Regions from separate parts of the Streptomyces sp. NPDC005393 genome, predicted to be linked through region 2. Evidence: riboswitches for the same ligand, from Rfam matches in the RefSeq annotation. Region 2 holds a riboswitch; the other holds the start of a gene.

Region 1 (7,174 bases), on a different contig from region 2:
TCCGCCCGCCACGGCGCGTAGTGGACCTCCTCCATGCCTCCGCGGAGCAAAGGGACCAAGTCCAGCAGCGCGCTGAGTTTGATGTGCTGGGCTTCATGGACCAGCGAAGCCGCGAGAGTGGCGGAGTCGGCCGGGGAGTTCAGCAGAACACAGCCATAGGCCTCGGGCGACGATGCGCTGAAAGGTTCCGCCCGAGCGGGGTAGCGGACCGGGACGACGGAGATCAGGCAGTCGGCGACACCGGCGGGATCCACGGTCGTCTGCTCCGCGACGAGCCGCCAGGCACTCCGGAAGTACTCCTGCCACTGTTGCGCCTCCGGTTCGCTCAGCCGCTCCGGAGGGGAGGGGCGCAGGAAGTCCCGGTACGGGTCGATGTCGTCCAGGTAGGGCGCGCAGGGGTGCTCCGGGTGCGGCCCGTGCAGGCGTCTCAGCGCATACCAGCCCTGGGCGTCCTGGGTGAGGTCGGAGGGCAGCGGCACCGTGTGCGAGCCGGCCAGCACGGCGCGGTCCTCTTCGCCGTCCGTGGAGATTTCCGCGATACGGGAATCGCATCCCGCCAGGTCGAGGAAGCCCAGCGCGGGGAGCATGATCCCGCCGTCGCGCACCGCGACCCGGATACGGAAGTCGATCTCCGCGAGCAGGGCCGCCGAGGCGGCCACGGTGTGCAGATGGCCCGTCTCCAGCCACAGCGGGACCTCTTCGGCCTCTTCCGCGATCCCCCGCAGCCTGCGCAGACAGCGGCTGAGCCATGCGCCGACCTGGGGGTGCAGCAGCAGGCGCTCCACGCTCGAGGGGCTGTGCCGCTCGGCCCGTATCAGCAGATTCCACGCCTCACGCGGCGCGGGCAGCGGCCCGGGAATCCGCGGATGGGCCGAGGCGATCTCGGTCAACGCGCGTAACAGCAGCATGAGTCGGCTGCGCTGGCCCGCCCTGAGCTCGGCGACCGCCGCCGCGTCCCCGGTGCCGTGCGCCAGTTGGTCGAAGCAGGCCGCGGACAGCCGGTGATGGGGGACCACCGGGGAGAGGGGGGTGCTTGGCGGCTGCGGACGGGACGTGAATGCCGCACCGCCGCCATGCCGGGAATCCCTCAACAGCCCGATTTGGTATCGGCCGAGGTCGCGCGCGTCGGCGGGGACTGTACGAGGTTGAGTAAGCGCTGGATCGCGAGGGCGAACTCCTGATTGCCGTCCAGTTCCTCAAGCGTCGCTCCCGAAAGGTCCAGCAGTTCCGTCTCGACCTCGGCCGCGACTCGCTCCATCACACCGTCCCCCTCCGGACGCTACACACCGGCTCATGTGAGGCATCCCCATGGTGACCTACCCCTATTGATTGCGAAAGGGTGAACACGGCCAGTCAGCGCCTGCCTTGTCAAGATTTTCGGACACTTCAGCGCGAGGGAGAGGGCGCCTTGGATGCCGGTGTCAGGTGCCCGTTCCGGATTGGACCGCCTCGACCTCGAAGACGCCTCCGCACACCCGGAAGGACCGCGCCGGCGCCTTCATCGCCCCGAAGGAATCCGGCGGATAGGCGCGGATCTCGGCGGGGGTGCGCCGGCACGGGGTGTCGGTCATGCCCTCGTTGAGCGTATGCAGGCTCGTGGAGGCGCTGCCGCCCGGCGGCAGGGAGACCGTCGAGTGCGTGGGGCCGCGCCGGGTGGCGGGGTCGCCGATCGCGGAGCCGGCGGAGTCGAGCAGCGAGACGCCGGGGAACCCGGTGAGGGTGCAGGTCGAGGTGCCCTTGTTGGTGAGGACCAGGGGCAGATACACATTCCCGGCGCCCACATCCATCCGCCCGACCGTCAGCGTCAACTGCTCCTTGGAGCAGATCCGGCGCGCGCCGGAGGCGGCGGCGGGCGCCGACGAGGAGGCATGCGAGGGGGAGGTGTGCGCCGAGGCCGTGGGGGGCTTCGCGCTGTGCGACACGGGCCGTTCGCTCCGCGGAGTGGTGCTTACGGACGATGTGGCCGTGTCGGAGGAGGTGGTCGCGGCGGACGAGGCGGCCGCGACGGATGAGGCGGGAGGCGAGGACGCCCCGTCCCCGGTGTCGCTGCCGCAGGCCGTGGCCGTGGCCAGCGCGCCGACGAGCAGCGCGCATAAGGCCAGTGGCCGAGGCGGCCGGGACCGTGGAGTCGTCGTGCCGTTCCGTTGCACCATGAGCGACCTCCCGAGGTCAGCCATCTGCCGGGTCACCGGCCGCGAGGGCGAGTGCCCCGATGCCTCCCGTCCATTCCCCCTTCGGGTCTCCCTTCCCCGCGTCGACGGCCTTATGTCTCCCGGTACATTGATCACATTATTGAGCCACTTCCCATTCCGGATTGTTCACCGCAAACAGTCTCGATGTCTTGTCGTGACCAAATCGATGTGATTACTGTTCGGCACCCGTCGCTTTCGCTGCACGGGTCTCCTTCGCCGGAGCGCCGAGTCCCGCCGTCGGCCGAGGGGGTGTGACGACGACCTGTCACGGCGGGAGCGGGGGAACCAGGTAGGCGCCGTACCGCGATCCGCGCGGCACGGCTTGGGGTGAAGACGCACGCCGCGGTGGAAAGCACCGTGTGCGGGTGGCCGGGCAACTCCAGCCCGAACCCGACAGCTCACCTCGCAGGCGTAGGAGAGGAAGAGCTCAATGGCTGCACGCGGACGTCACCGCCGGCCCCGGCCTCGTCGCGTCTCCCGCGCCTCGCTCGCGGTCACCGCGGGCGGCGCCGGGGTCGCCCTGCCGCTCATCGGCGTCGGCCAGGCGAACGCGGCCTCCGTCGGCACCTGGGACAACGTCGCGGAGTGCGAGTCCGCCAACAACTGGAGCATCAACACCGGGAACGGCTTCTACGGTGGGCTCCAGTTCACCCAGAGCACCTGGCAGGCGTACGGCGGCACCGCTCACGCCGCACGGGCCGACCTGGCCTCCAAGGCTCAGCAGATCGCGGTCGCGGAGAAGGTGCTCGCGAGCCAGGGGCCAACCGCCTGGCCCATCTGCTCGGTGAAGGCCGGCCTGACGCGCGGCGGCCCCGCCCCGGACACCTCCCCGGGCACCCCGGGATCCGGCACCCCGGGATCCGGCGGCCAGGGATCCGGCGGCCAGGGATCCGGCACACAGACCCCGAAGGCCGCCACCGAGGCGGCCCCCAAGGCCGCCCCGAGAGCCACCACCGAGGCGGCGCCGAAGGCCACCCCCAAGGCCACGGCGAAGGCTCTTCCGCAGTCCCCCTCATACACCGTCGCCCGCGGTGACACGCTCTCCAGGATCGCCGACGCGCAGAACGTCGCGGGCGGCTGGGAGGGGCTCTACGAGACCAACCGCCGGGTCATCGGCAGCGATCCGAATCTGATCCTGCCCGGTCAGCGGCTCGCCCTCGACACCCACGCCGACGCGCCCCGCACCACCCTCACCCAGCGCCCCCAGCAGCGCGGTGACCGGGAGCAGGCGCACACGAGCACGCCGCCGAAGCGGCAGACGGACACCGCCACCCGCTCGTCCTCGTCCTCGTCCTTCACCACCCCGGTCGGCAGCACCCTGGTGGGCACCCCGTACGGCGTATCCGGCAGCAGCTGGTCGAGCGGTCATCACACCGGCACCGACTTCCCCGTCCCCGTCGGCACCCAGGTGCGGGCCGTGGGCCCGGCGGAGGTGGTCGCGGCGGGCTGGGGCGGGGCATACGGCTATCAGGTGGTGCTCCGGCACTCCGACGGCATGTACACCCAGTACGCCCATATGTCGTCGCTGTCCGTCCAGGTGGGCCAGACGGTCGCCGGCGGCCGGCAGATAGGCCGGTCCGGTTCGACCGGCAACAGCACCGGTCCGCATGTGCACTTCGAGGTGCGCACCGACCCCGACTACGGCTCGGATGTCAATCCGCTCGCCTACCTCCGGTCGAAGGGCGTCCACATCTGAGCGGCGGCTGACCGGCGTCCGCGCAGCAGCGTTTGCCGCGGTGGGGCCACCGCGGCAGACGCTCCCTCTTCCTACATCGCCAGATGTGCCTTGGCGTGGGTGACTTCCTCGATGTCGCCACCCGCCTTGCCGATCAGCCGGTGGGCCAGATTGGTCAGCGCCCTCGCTGCCGCGATCTCCTCACCGACTCTCGGCTGTGCCGGGTCGTCCGGATTCCGGTTCGCGCGGCCCTGGGCCAGCATTTCCGTGCCGTCATGCATCCTGAGCCGAACGACCGCCTCGGTCAGCGGACCGATCTCACGGAATTCCATCTGTATGTCGCATCCCACGATCGTCTCCATCGCGATCACCTCCTGCGTTACCTTCCAGGATGCGCCTCTCCCGTCTCTCCAGTCGACCGGGACAGCAACTCCACCACCTCGGCGTCTCCCGTCTGGGAGAAGTCCTCGTACCACTCCCCCACCGCCGAGAAGTCCGTGGGCCTGGACAGGCACACCACCTCGTCCGCGTCCTCGCGCAGCGACGCGGCCGCGTCCGGCGGCGCCACCGGGACGGCCAGAACCACCCGGGCCGCCCCCTGGGCCCGCGCGACCCGGCAGGCGGCGCGTGCCGTAGCGCCGGTCGCGATCCCGTCGTCCACGACGATCACCGTGCGGCCCTCGACCGCGATCCGCGACCGGCCCCGGCGGAACCGCCGCGCCTGGCGGTCCAGCTCCACCTGCTCGGTCCGTTCCACCTCCGCGAGGTCCTCCGCGTCGGCCCGGCTCATCCGGATGATCGCCTCGTGGACGACACGGACACCGCCCTCCCCGATGGCGCCGAAGCCCAGCTCCCGGTGGAAGGGGACACCGAGCTTACGGACGATGATCACATCCAGCGGCGCCTCCAGCGCCCGGGCCACCTCAAAGGCCACCGGCACCCCGCCCCGTGGCAGCCCGAGCACCACGGGTTTCTCCTCGCCCAGGGGCCGCAGCCGCCCGGCGAGGCGCCGCCCGGCGTCCACACGGTCGGTGAAGATCATCGCTCACCCCCGGCACAAGGCTCTCTGCCGAATCCATCGGGTCCCCTACGGACCCATCCGAATCAATCCGAGAATGTCCCCGTCCGCAATCAGGCGGGCCCCGGCCGGCGCTCCCGACGCGCGGATGCGGACGGCTGCGGCACCCTGGAGGTATGGAGCACGCCACCAGCCCGGGCGCATCCGGATACCCCGTCTTCGTCGAATCATTCGAATCCGACAGCCGGTACCGACGGGTGCGGCTGCGGGGCCTCGGCTGTGAGCCGCTCGAGCGGGAGGAGTTCGAACCGCGCGTCCGGCAGGCCTTCCCCGGTATCGACCTGGACGACCCGGCACAGGTCCACTGGGCCGACCGGCCGGGGCAGTGGCCGCCCTGGCATCCGGGCGAAGCATGACCGTCCTGGTCGGCACGTCGGGGTGGCAGTACAAGGACTGGCGTGGCGACCTCTACCCGGCCGGCTGCCCGCAGCGGCTGTGGCTGGAGGAATACGCCCGTGCCTTCGCCACCGTCGAGAGCAACAACGCCTTCTACCGGCTGCCCGACCGCGATCAGTTCGCCGCCTGGCGCAAGCGCACCCCCGACGACTTCGTGATGGCGCTCAAGGCCAGCCGCTATCTCACCCATATCAAGCGGCTCCGCGACCCGAGCGAGCCGGTGGCGCGGCTGATGTCCCACGCAGAGGGCCTCGGCGACCGGCTGGGCCCCGTACTCCTGCAGCTGCCGCCGACCCTGCGGGCCGACGGCGAGCTGCTGGACGCCTGTCTGCGCTGCTTCCCCTCCGAGACCCGGGTGGCCGTCGAACCGCGCCACGCCTCGTGGTGGACCGATGAGATCCGCGCGGTGCTGGAGCGCCGCGCCGCCGCGCTCTGCTGGGCGGACCGGGACTCCCGCCCGGTCACGCCGCTGTGGCGGACCGCCGAGTGGGGCTACCTCCGCTTCCACGGCGGCCGCGCCCAGCCCGCGCCGCGCTACGGCCGACAGGCGCTCGCCACCTGGGCCCGCCGCGTCGATGACACCTGGCCGGCCGACGCCGATGTCTACGCGTACTTCAACAACGACACGGGCGGGGCGGCCGTCCACGACGCGGTCGCCCTCGCCCGCTCCATCTCCCGCCTCGGCCGCCCGGTCAGCCGCACACCGTCCCTCTAGGGAATCTCACTCCTTCACCGCTCCGCCCAGCATGCCCTCGATGAACCGGCGCTGGAGGGCCACATAGACGACCACCACCGGCAGCGCGATCAGCACCGACGCCGCCGCGAGCAAGGCCGCGTCCGAGCTGTGCCGGCCCTGGAAGAAGGCGAGGCCGAGGGGGACCGTGCGGTGGGCCTCGTCGCTGACCATGACCAGGGCCATCAGGAACTCGTTCCAGGTCCACATGAAGGTGATGACGACCATGGTGGAGATCGCCGGGCGGCCCATCGGGACCAGGACGCGCCACAGCGTGGTCCAGGTGTTCGCGCCGTCGAGGCGGGCCGCCTCGATCATCGCCCGTGCGCTGCCCCGGAAGTACGTACGCATCCAGAAGACGCCGAAGGCGAGGGACTGCGCGGTCTGCGGGAGGATCAACGCCCAGTAGGTGTCGGTGAGTCCGGCGTACCGCAGATCGAAGTAGAGCGGGACAACCAGGGCCTCCTGGGGCAGGGTCAGTCCGATCACGAAGAGGTAGAACAGCACCGTGGAGCCGGGGAAGCGCATCACGCCGAAGGCATAGGCGGCCAGGATGGCCAGGACGGTGGTGGCGGCGACCACAACCGCCGTGACCAGCGCCGAGTTGCCGAGATACGTGCCGAAGTGGCCGCGGCTCCAGGCGTCGGCGAAGTTGCTCCAGTGCAGACCGCCCTGGGGCAGCGAAAACCCGGTGTCCAGGGAGTTCTGCGAGCCGAAGGCGGTGGAGAGGATGCCGATGACCGGGGTGAGCGCGATGACCGAGAACAGGGCCAGGATGGCGTAGGTGACCGTGCGTTCGAGGCGTGTGGTCATGCCCGCCGCCCTTCCACGAGCCGGGAGACCGTGACAGTCAGGACGAAGATCAAGGCCGTGAGGGCCACGCCAACGGCGGCGGCCGAGCCGACCTGGTTGGTCTCGAAGGCCCGGTGGTAGACCTCGTAGGCGGGCACGGAGGTGGAGTTTCCGGGGCCGCCGCTGGTCGTGATGTAGATGAGGTCGAAGTTGCGCAGCCCCGCGACGATCGTCAGGGTCAGCGCCACCGCGATCTGCGGCCGCAGGCCCGGCAGGGTGATGGTGAGGAACTCCCTCACCGCCCCCGC
Region 2 (7,174 bases):
CGGGAAGAAGCACGACCGCGCGCACACCACCGTAAGGAGAGGCCGAATCGACCGAGACACTGAAGCCGTATCGCGCGGCGAGCACGCCGATCACCGCGAAGCCGAACTGCGGCGGATTGCCGAGTCCCGTGACACCCGTCGCCCGCGTGGCCGAGAGCAGTTTGTCGGCCCGGTTCTTCTCCTCCTCATTCATACCCACACCGGCGTCGTCGATGATGACGCAGACGCCCTTGGGCACGGTGCGGATGGTGATATCGATCGGAGAATCGGGGGCGGAGTAACTGGTCGCGTTGTCCAGGAGCTCGGCCAGCGCCAGCGCGACCGGTTCCACGGCCTTGCTGACCAGTGCGAAATTGCTCTGGGAGCGGATGTCCACACGCGTGTAGTGACGGATGCGGCCCTTGGCGCTGCGCACCACGTCGTACACCGAGGCGACGGCCCGCTGGCGGCCCAGCCAGCCATCGCAGAGAACGGCGATGGACTGCGCACGCCGCCCGAACTGCGAGTTCATGTGGTCGATCTCCAGAAGGTCCTGGAGAATCTGGTGCTCGCCGTATCTGTCCTGGGTTTTGGAGATGGCCAGCTGCTGCTCGTTGGCGAGGCCCTGAAGCGTTCGCATGGCGGACTTCAGAGCGCTCTTGGTGGCCTCCTCCGCGCGGACGTGAGCCTCCTGTACCGCCTCGGCGTAATTGTTCTCGAGCTCCGCCGAGCGTTTCTCCAGCTCCGCCTTCTCATCGCGCAGATTCGCCCGCGCCTTTCGCCCGCGGATGATGGCGGTTGCGGCGAGAGGCGTGCCAGCGATCAGGGCCCAGAGTGCTGGATCCTGTATGTATTGCGTCATAAGACTCTCTTTAAACGACTAGACCGCCAGGGACTTGATAAGGAGGTATTGTGCGTTATGAATCCTGGTGTGCTGAGAGGAGGCGGTGAGTCAGCGCCCGTACGGCGTCCGCAGGGTCCGGGGACATCGCACTCGTCTTGCCGACGGCAGCGCACGGGAGTCGGTGCGCCGGAACGGCTCCGTATGCCCGACTGGCGGCATAATGCTCCTCAGAGTGGTGACCCTCTCGGCTGTTCTGCCGGGATCGCCATGTGTCTTACGCGCCCTTGGCTCGCCTGGCAAGCGCGGTGATCGTATCACCAGCATCAGGGGTCGCCGTGCATGTGCCCCAGTCTCATTCAAGCCATCTGACGTCGTATCAGCCGCACCCCCTTCCCCTTGCGTTGGCCCACGTCAGAGCGTGTTCCGGGATGGTGCGAAGGAGTGGCGGCGCATCCGCGGACCGTCATCCGCACCCATCAGATATCGGGCAATCGCCCCGCGCCATGTGCGCCTTGTGGAGGATGCGTGGAGATACTTGTTGAATTCCATTCAACGTTTATCTCTTTTGTCGCGGCTTTATCCGTTACTCCCGGTAAGGGCTGTATCGGGGGGTCCTTGGAGGGCGGCCGGTATCGTCGGGGGGTGCCAGAACAGCCCCGTGACCTCCCCGCTCCCACCCTCTTCAGCTGGGAGTTCGCCACCGATCCCTATCCCGCGTACGCCTGGCTGCGCGAGCACGCACCGGTGCACCGGACCACGCTTCCCAGCGGTGTCGAGGCATGGCTGGTGACCCGTTACGCCGACGCGCGGCAGGCGCTGGCCGATCCCCGGCTGTCGAAGAATCCCCTGCGGCACAGCGAGTCGGCTCACGCCCGGGGCAAGGTGGGCATTCCCGGCGAGCAGCGCGCGGATCTGATGACACATCTGCTGAACATCGACCCTCCGGATCACACCCGGCTGCGGCGGCTGGTGTCCAAGGCGTTCACCCCGCGCCGCGTCGCCGCGTTCGCCCCGCGCGTGCGGGAGCTGACCGACCAGCTCATCGATGCCTTCGTGGAGAGGGGAGAGGCGGATCTCATCCATGAGTTCGCCTTCCCTCTCCCTATCTATGCGATCTGCGATCTGCTGGGGGTGCCGCGCGAGGATCAGGACGACTTCCGGGACTGGGCCGGAACGATGATCCGGCACGGCGGAGGGCCGCGCGGCGGGGTGGCCCGCGCGGTGAAGCGGATCCGCGCGTATCTCGCCGAGCTGATCCACCGGAAGCGGCTGGCCTTCGCGGCACCAGGAGAAGAAGGGGACGAGGAGGATCTGATCTCCGGGCTGATTCGCGCCAGCGACCACGGTGAGCACCTCACCGAGAACGAGGCGGCGGCCATGGCCTTCATCCTCTTGTTCGCCGGCTTCGAGACCACCGTCAATCTGATCGGCAACGGGGTGTACGCGCTGTTGCGCCATCCGGAGCAGCGTGCCCTGCTCCAGCGGGCCCTGGAGGAAGGGGACGAGGAGGTGCTCGCGGCCGGGGTCGAGGAGCTGCTGCGGTATGACGGGCCGGTGGAGATCGCCACCTGGCGGTTCGCCATCGAGCCGGTCACGATCGGCGGACAGCGCATCGCGGAGGGGGAGCCGGTACTGGTGGTGCTCGCCGCCGCCGACCGCGACCCCGAGCGGTTCGACGCGCCCGAGGTCCTCGATCTCACCCGTACGGACAATCAGCATCTCGGGTACGGCCACGGCATTCATTACTGTCTGGGCGCACCGCTCGCCCGACTGGAGGCGCAGACCGCGATCGGCACCCTGCTGAGGCGGCTGCCCGATCTGCGGCTTGCGGTGGATTCGCGGGATCTGCGCTGGCGCGGTGGACTCATCATGCGCGGGCTGCGCACCCTTCCGGTGACCTGGAATTCCCCGGACGGGTGAATCGGTCAAGCCCCTTGTGAGGCGACATAAGTGACGAACGCTCAACTGCGTGACCTGGGCGTGACCTGGGATACATCGGGTTGTGATGATCGCGTGACCTCGCTATGTTCAACCGACAATCGAAGGTCACACGAGAGGCCCATCGCATGCGTTCCGGGAATGGTCGGCACCGCCGCCCTCGTCAGGCTCCGGCCATCGTCGTCGCGGCGGGGGTCGCGGGGGCGAGCATCGCCATACCGCTGTTCGGGGCGGGCGGCGCCCAAGCCGCCCAGACCGCCACATGGGACCGCGTCGCCGAATGCGAGAGCGGCGGCATGTGGAGCGCCAACGACGGCAACGGCTTCTACGGCGGGCTCCAGCTGACGCTGGACATGTGGAAGAGCTACGGCGGTACGAGCTACGCCCCGCGCCCCGATCTGGCCAGCCGCTCCCAGCAGATAGCCGTCGCCGAGTCGATCCTCGGTGACCGCGGTCCGGACGCCTGGCCGAGCTGTGCGCTGAACGCCGGGCTCACCGACGGCAGCGGCGCCCCGGATGTGGACCCCGGCTCCACGGCCACCCCGGCCCAGCCGGGCTCGGCTCAGCGTGGCGACACGGAGGAGGACCCGGGGCTGGACGACTCCCCGTCACCCGAGGCGTCGGATGACTCCGGCTCATCCGGTACGCCCCGGACGCCGGATGTGTCCGAGAGCACGGAGAAGCCGGCGGCGCCCCAAACCTCCCAGGCTCCCGACGGGCTGGACGACTCCACGTCCTCGGCGGACCCCTCTTCCCCGGATGCGCCGGACTCGTCCGCCGACCCCGCGCCCACCGGCCGCCACCGTGGCGAAGAAGGTACGGGGGAGCGCGCGAGCGACGGTTCGACGGCGGATTCACGGTCCTCCGGGCGGCATGCCTCGCGCGGCGACGCGGATCGCGCCCAGAGCTCTACGGGTGACGGCTACACCGTCCGACCGGGTGACAATCTGTCAGCGATTGCCGAGCGGGGCGAGTTGGCCGACGGATGGCATGGGCTCTATCAAACCAACGAGGACCTCATCGGGTCCGACCCGGATCTCATTCTCCCTGGTCAGCGCCTTGACCTGACCATCAAGGAGCGGTAGTTCGGGGGGAATTGCCCGGTCTGGAACCGGTGAGATATACCTCTCGTCACATCGTCCAGGGTATGCCCCCTGTCCGATCCCTCCACACCCGGTCCTACCTGCGTAGATGTGGGCCGAGTGAGATCAGAAACACCATCCTGCGACGAGATGAAGGTGTTTGAACCTTCTCGGGAGGTGTGTTTAACGTCTTTCCGCTCGCTACCGCGGGCACCGTCGATCGTCACGCCGAATCCTGCCGGCGGTCGGCTGGAACCGACGCGTCAGCGCCGAAGGCAGGAGCGGGGGACCCAAGGTAGGTGCCGAAAGGCCTGTGGAAGCGGGCTCGTCGGCTAGGGGTGAAGCCGGGTGCGGTCTCCGCATCCGGCCGGGCAACTCACGCCCGAACCCGACAGCTCACCTCGTAGGCGTCGGTGAGGAAACGAACCAACGATGCTCAAGTGCAACGGCAAGCACCGCCGCCCGTCGAAGGTCACCCGGATCGCCGCGCTCACCGGTCTGGCCGGCGCGGCCGTGGCCGCGCCGCTCATCGGCGCCACCTCCGCCTCCGCCGCCACCTCCGCCCAGTGGGACCAGGTCGCGCAGTGCGAGGCCGGCGGCAACTGGTCGATCAACACCGGTAACGGCTACTACGGCGGACTGCAGTTCTCGAGCTCCACCTGGGGCGCCTACGGCGGTACCGCGTTCGCCCCCACCGCGGACAAGGCCAGCAAGGACCAGCAGATCCAGGTCGCCGAGAAGGTTCTCGCCAGCCAGGGCAAGGGCGCCTGGCCGGTCTGCGGCACGGGCCTGACCACCGGTGGCACCCCCTCGTCCTCCTCCGCGGGCTCCTCCTCGGGCTCGCAGGCGCAGTCCGACGCCTCCTCCCAGTCCTCCCAGTCCTCCCAGTCCTCGCAGTCGGCCCCGGCGGCCCAGCCCGACCAGCCGAAGGCCGAGACCCACGCCGAGCCCGAGCACGCCGGGCGCTCGCAGGCCCGCGGTCCCGTCAAGAAGGGCGACGGCGAGTACGAGGTCGAGTCCGGCGACACCCTTGGCAAGATCGCCCAGGAGCACCGCGTCAAGGGCGGCTGGAAGAAGCTCTTCAGGCTCAACGAGGACATCGTCGAGCAGGCCGACCTGATCTACCCGGGCCAGCAGCTCCACCTCAGCTGAGCCATCCCGGCTGAGCTTCCGCTCGAGCCGGCCCCCTGGGAATCGAGCCCCGGCCGGGCGCGCCGCCCCCTCGGTGTGCCCCGCCGGGGCTTATCAGTTCCCGCAGAAATATGGATATTCAAGCTCAAATCTGGGTATTTGTGCCACGTCCTGTCTCGCGGGGCGGGCTGACGGGGGGGGTGCAGCCCTCCCGGCCCGTTAGGCTCGTGCTGCTAGCGCAGACACATACGAAGGAGAACCTCGTGCCGTCCATCGACGTCGTCGTAGCTCGCGAGATCCTCGACTCGCGAGGCAACCCCACGGTCGAGGTCGAGGTTGGCCTCGACGACGGCAGCACCGGCCGTGCCGCCGTTCCGTCCGGTGCCTCCACCGGCGCCTTCGAGGCCCTCGAACTCCGTGACGGCGACAAGAACCGCTACAACGGCAAGGGCGTGGAGAAGGCTGTCCTCGCCGTCATCGAGCAGATCGGCCCCGAGTTGGTCGGCTATGACGCCACCGAGCAGCGCCTGATCGACCAGGCGATGTTCGACCTGGACGCCACCCCGGACAAGTCCTCGCTCGGAGCCAACGCCATCCTCGGCGTCTCCCTCGCCGTCGCGCACGCCGCCTCCGAGGCGTCCGACCTCCCGCTCTTCCGTTACCTCGGCGGCCCGAACGCCCACCTGCTGCCGGTCCCGATGATGAACATCCTCAACGGCGGCTCGCACGCCGACTCCAATGTGGACATCCAGGAGTTCATGATCGCTCCGGTCGGCGCGGAGTCCTTCTCCGAGGCCCTGCGCTGGGGCGCCGAGGTCTACCACACCCTGAAGTCCGTGCTGAAGGAGCGGGGCCTGTCCACCGGCCTCGGCGACGAGGGCGGCTTCGCGCCGAACCTCGGCTCCAACCGGGAGGCCCTCGACCTGATCCTCGAGGCCATCAAGAAGGCCGGCTACCAGCCGGGCCAGGACATCGCACTGGCGCTCGACGTCGCCGCCTCCGAGTTCTACAAGGACGGCTCGTACGAGTTCGAGGGCAAGTCCCGCACCGCCGCCGAGATGACCGCGTACTACGCCGAGCTGGTCGCGGCCTACCCGCTGGTCTCCATCGAGGACCCGCTGGACGAGGAGGACTGGGACGGCTGGAAGGCCATCACCGAGCAGCTCGGTGACAAGGTCCAGCTCGTCGGCGACGACCTCTTCGTCACCAACCCGGAGCGGCTGGCCCGCGGTATCGAGAACGACACGGCGAACGCGCTGCTGGTCAAGGTCAACCAGATCGGCTCGCTCACCGAGACCCTCGACGCCGTCGAGCTCGCCCAGCGCAACGGCTACAAGTGCATGATGTCCCACCGCTCCGGCGAGACCGAGGACGTCACCATCGCCGACCTGGCCGTCGCCACCAACTGCGGCCAGATCAAGGCCGGCGCCCCGGCCCGCTCCGAGCGGGTCGCCAAGTACAACCAGCTGCTGCGCATCGAGGAGATCCTCGACGACGCGGCGGTGTACGCGGGCCGCTCCGCCTTCCCGCGCTTCAAGGGCTGACCTCCGCTGAGCGCGCGCTCCACCTCAAGTAGCAGACACGTCTGACGCCCGTCCCCGGCCGCGGTCCCGTACCGTGGCCGGGGACGGCGTAGCTACGCGAAGTCATCACCGGGGAGGCGACGTGCCGGCGGATCGGGATCGGTTCTCCACCGCGACCAGGCTCAAGGCGCTCGGCGAGCACGCCGCCGCCCGGGTCTACCGCGCCCGCGTCAAGCGCCGCCGGGGCCGGCTGACCGGCCGCGCGGCCCTGCTCGCGCTGGTCGTCTGCTCACTGGTCGTCGCGCTCGCCTATCCGATGCGGCAGTACATCTCCCAGCGCTCCGACATCGCCGACCAGCGGGGCGAGGCCCAACAGGCGCGGGACGACGTGAAGAAGCTGCGCGAGCAGAAGGCCCGGCTGCGCGACCCCGCCTACACCGAGCGGCAGGCCCGTGAGCGGCTGCACTTCCTGATGCCGGGGGAGACCGGCTACAGCGTGGCGGACGGCCGTGGCGCGACCGAGCGCTCCTCCCACCGGAGCGTGGCCGACAGCCCCTGGTACAGCAACCTCTGGGACGCCGTGGACACGGCGGACGCGGCGAAGGCGCACAGCGCGCGGCGCTGAGGCGTCCGCCGTGAGCCGCCCGGCCGTACCCGGTCCGAAACCGATCGAAGAG

What was found. Region 2 has a riboswitch for cyclic di-AMP ahead of ABZS71_RS17570 (transglycosylase family protein). Riboswitches for the same ligand answer to the same signal wherever they lie in the genome.
Region 1: another riboswitch for cyclic di-AMP. It lies ahead of ABZS71_RS05065 (transglycosylase family protein); the one in region 2 lies ahead of ABZS71_RS17570 (transglycosylase family protein).

Annotation. Positions count from the first base shown of each region.
Region 1 is NZ_JBEXFG010000003.1:120,704-127,877, reverse strand. It holds gene ABZS71_RS05080 (HEXXH motif domain-containing protein) at 1-1,016, opposite strand, end outside; gene ABZS71_RS05075 (hypothetical protein) at 1,088-1,261, opposite strand; gene ABZS71_RS05070 (DUF4232 domain-containing protein) at 1,422-2,153, opposite strand; cyclic di-AMP (ydaO/yuaA leader) riboswitch at 2,441-2,617, shown strand; gene ABZS71_RS05065 (transglycosylase family protein) at 2,623-3,888, shown strand; gene ABZS71_RS05060 (DUF1876 domain-containing protein) at 3,960-4,229, opposite strand; partial or broken gene ABZS71_RS05055 (phosphoribosyltransferase family protein) at 4,283-4,909, opposite strand; gene ABZS71_RS05050 (hypothetical protein) at 5,062-5,301, shown strand; gene ABZS71_RS05045 (DUF72 domain-containing protein) at 5,298-6,056, shown strand; gene ABZS71_RS05040 (carbohydrate ABC transporter permease) at 6,063-6,887, opposite strand; gene ABZS71_RS05035 (sugar ABC transporter permease) at 6,884-7,174, opposite strand, start outside.
Region 2 is NZ_JBEXFG010000018.1:90,751-97,924, reverse strand. It holds gene ABZS71_RS17585 (ATP-binding protein) at 1-841, opposite strand, end outside; gene ABZS71_RS17580 (cytochrome P450) at 1,466-2,743, shown strand; gene ABZS71_RS17575 (transglycosylase family protein) at 2,890-3,846, shown strand; cyclic di-AMP (ydaO/yuaA leader) riboswitch at 4,101-4,268, shown strand; gene ABZS71_RS17570 (transglycosylase family protein) at 4,276-4,995, shown strand; gene eno (phosphopyruvate hydratase) at 5,238-6,518, shown strand; gene ABZS71_RS17560 (septum formation initiator family protein) at 6,640-7,122, shown strand.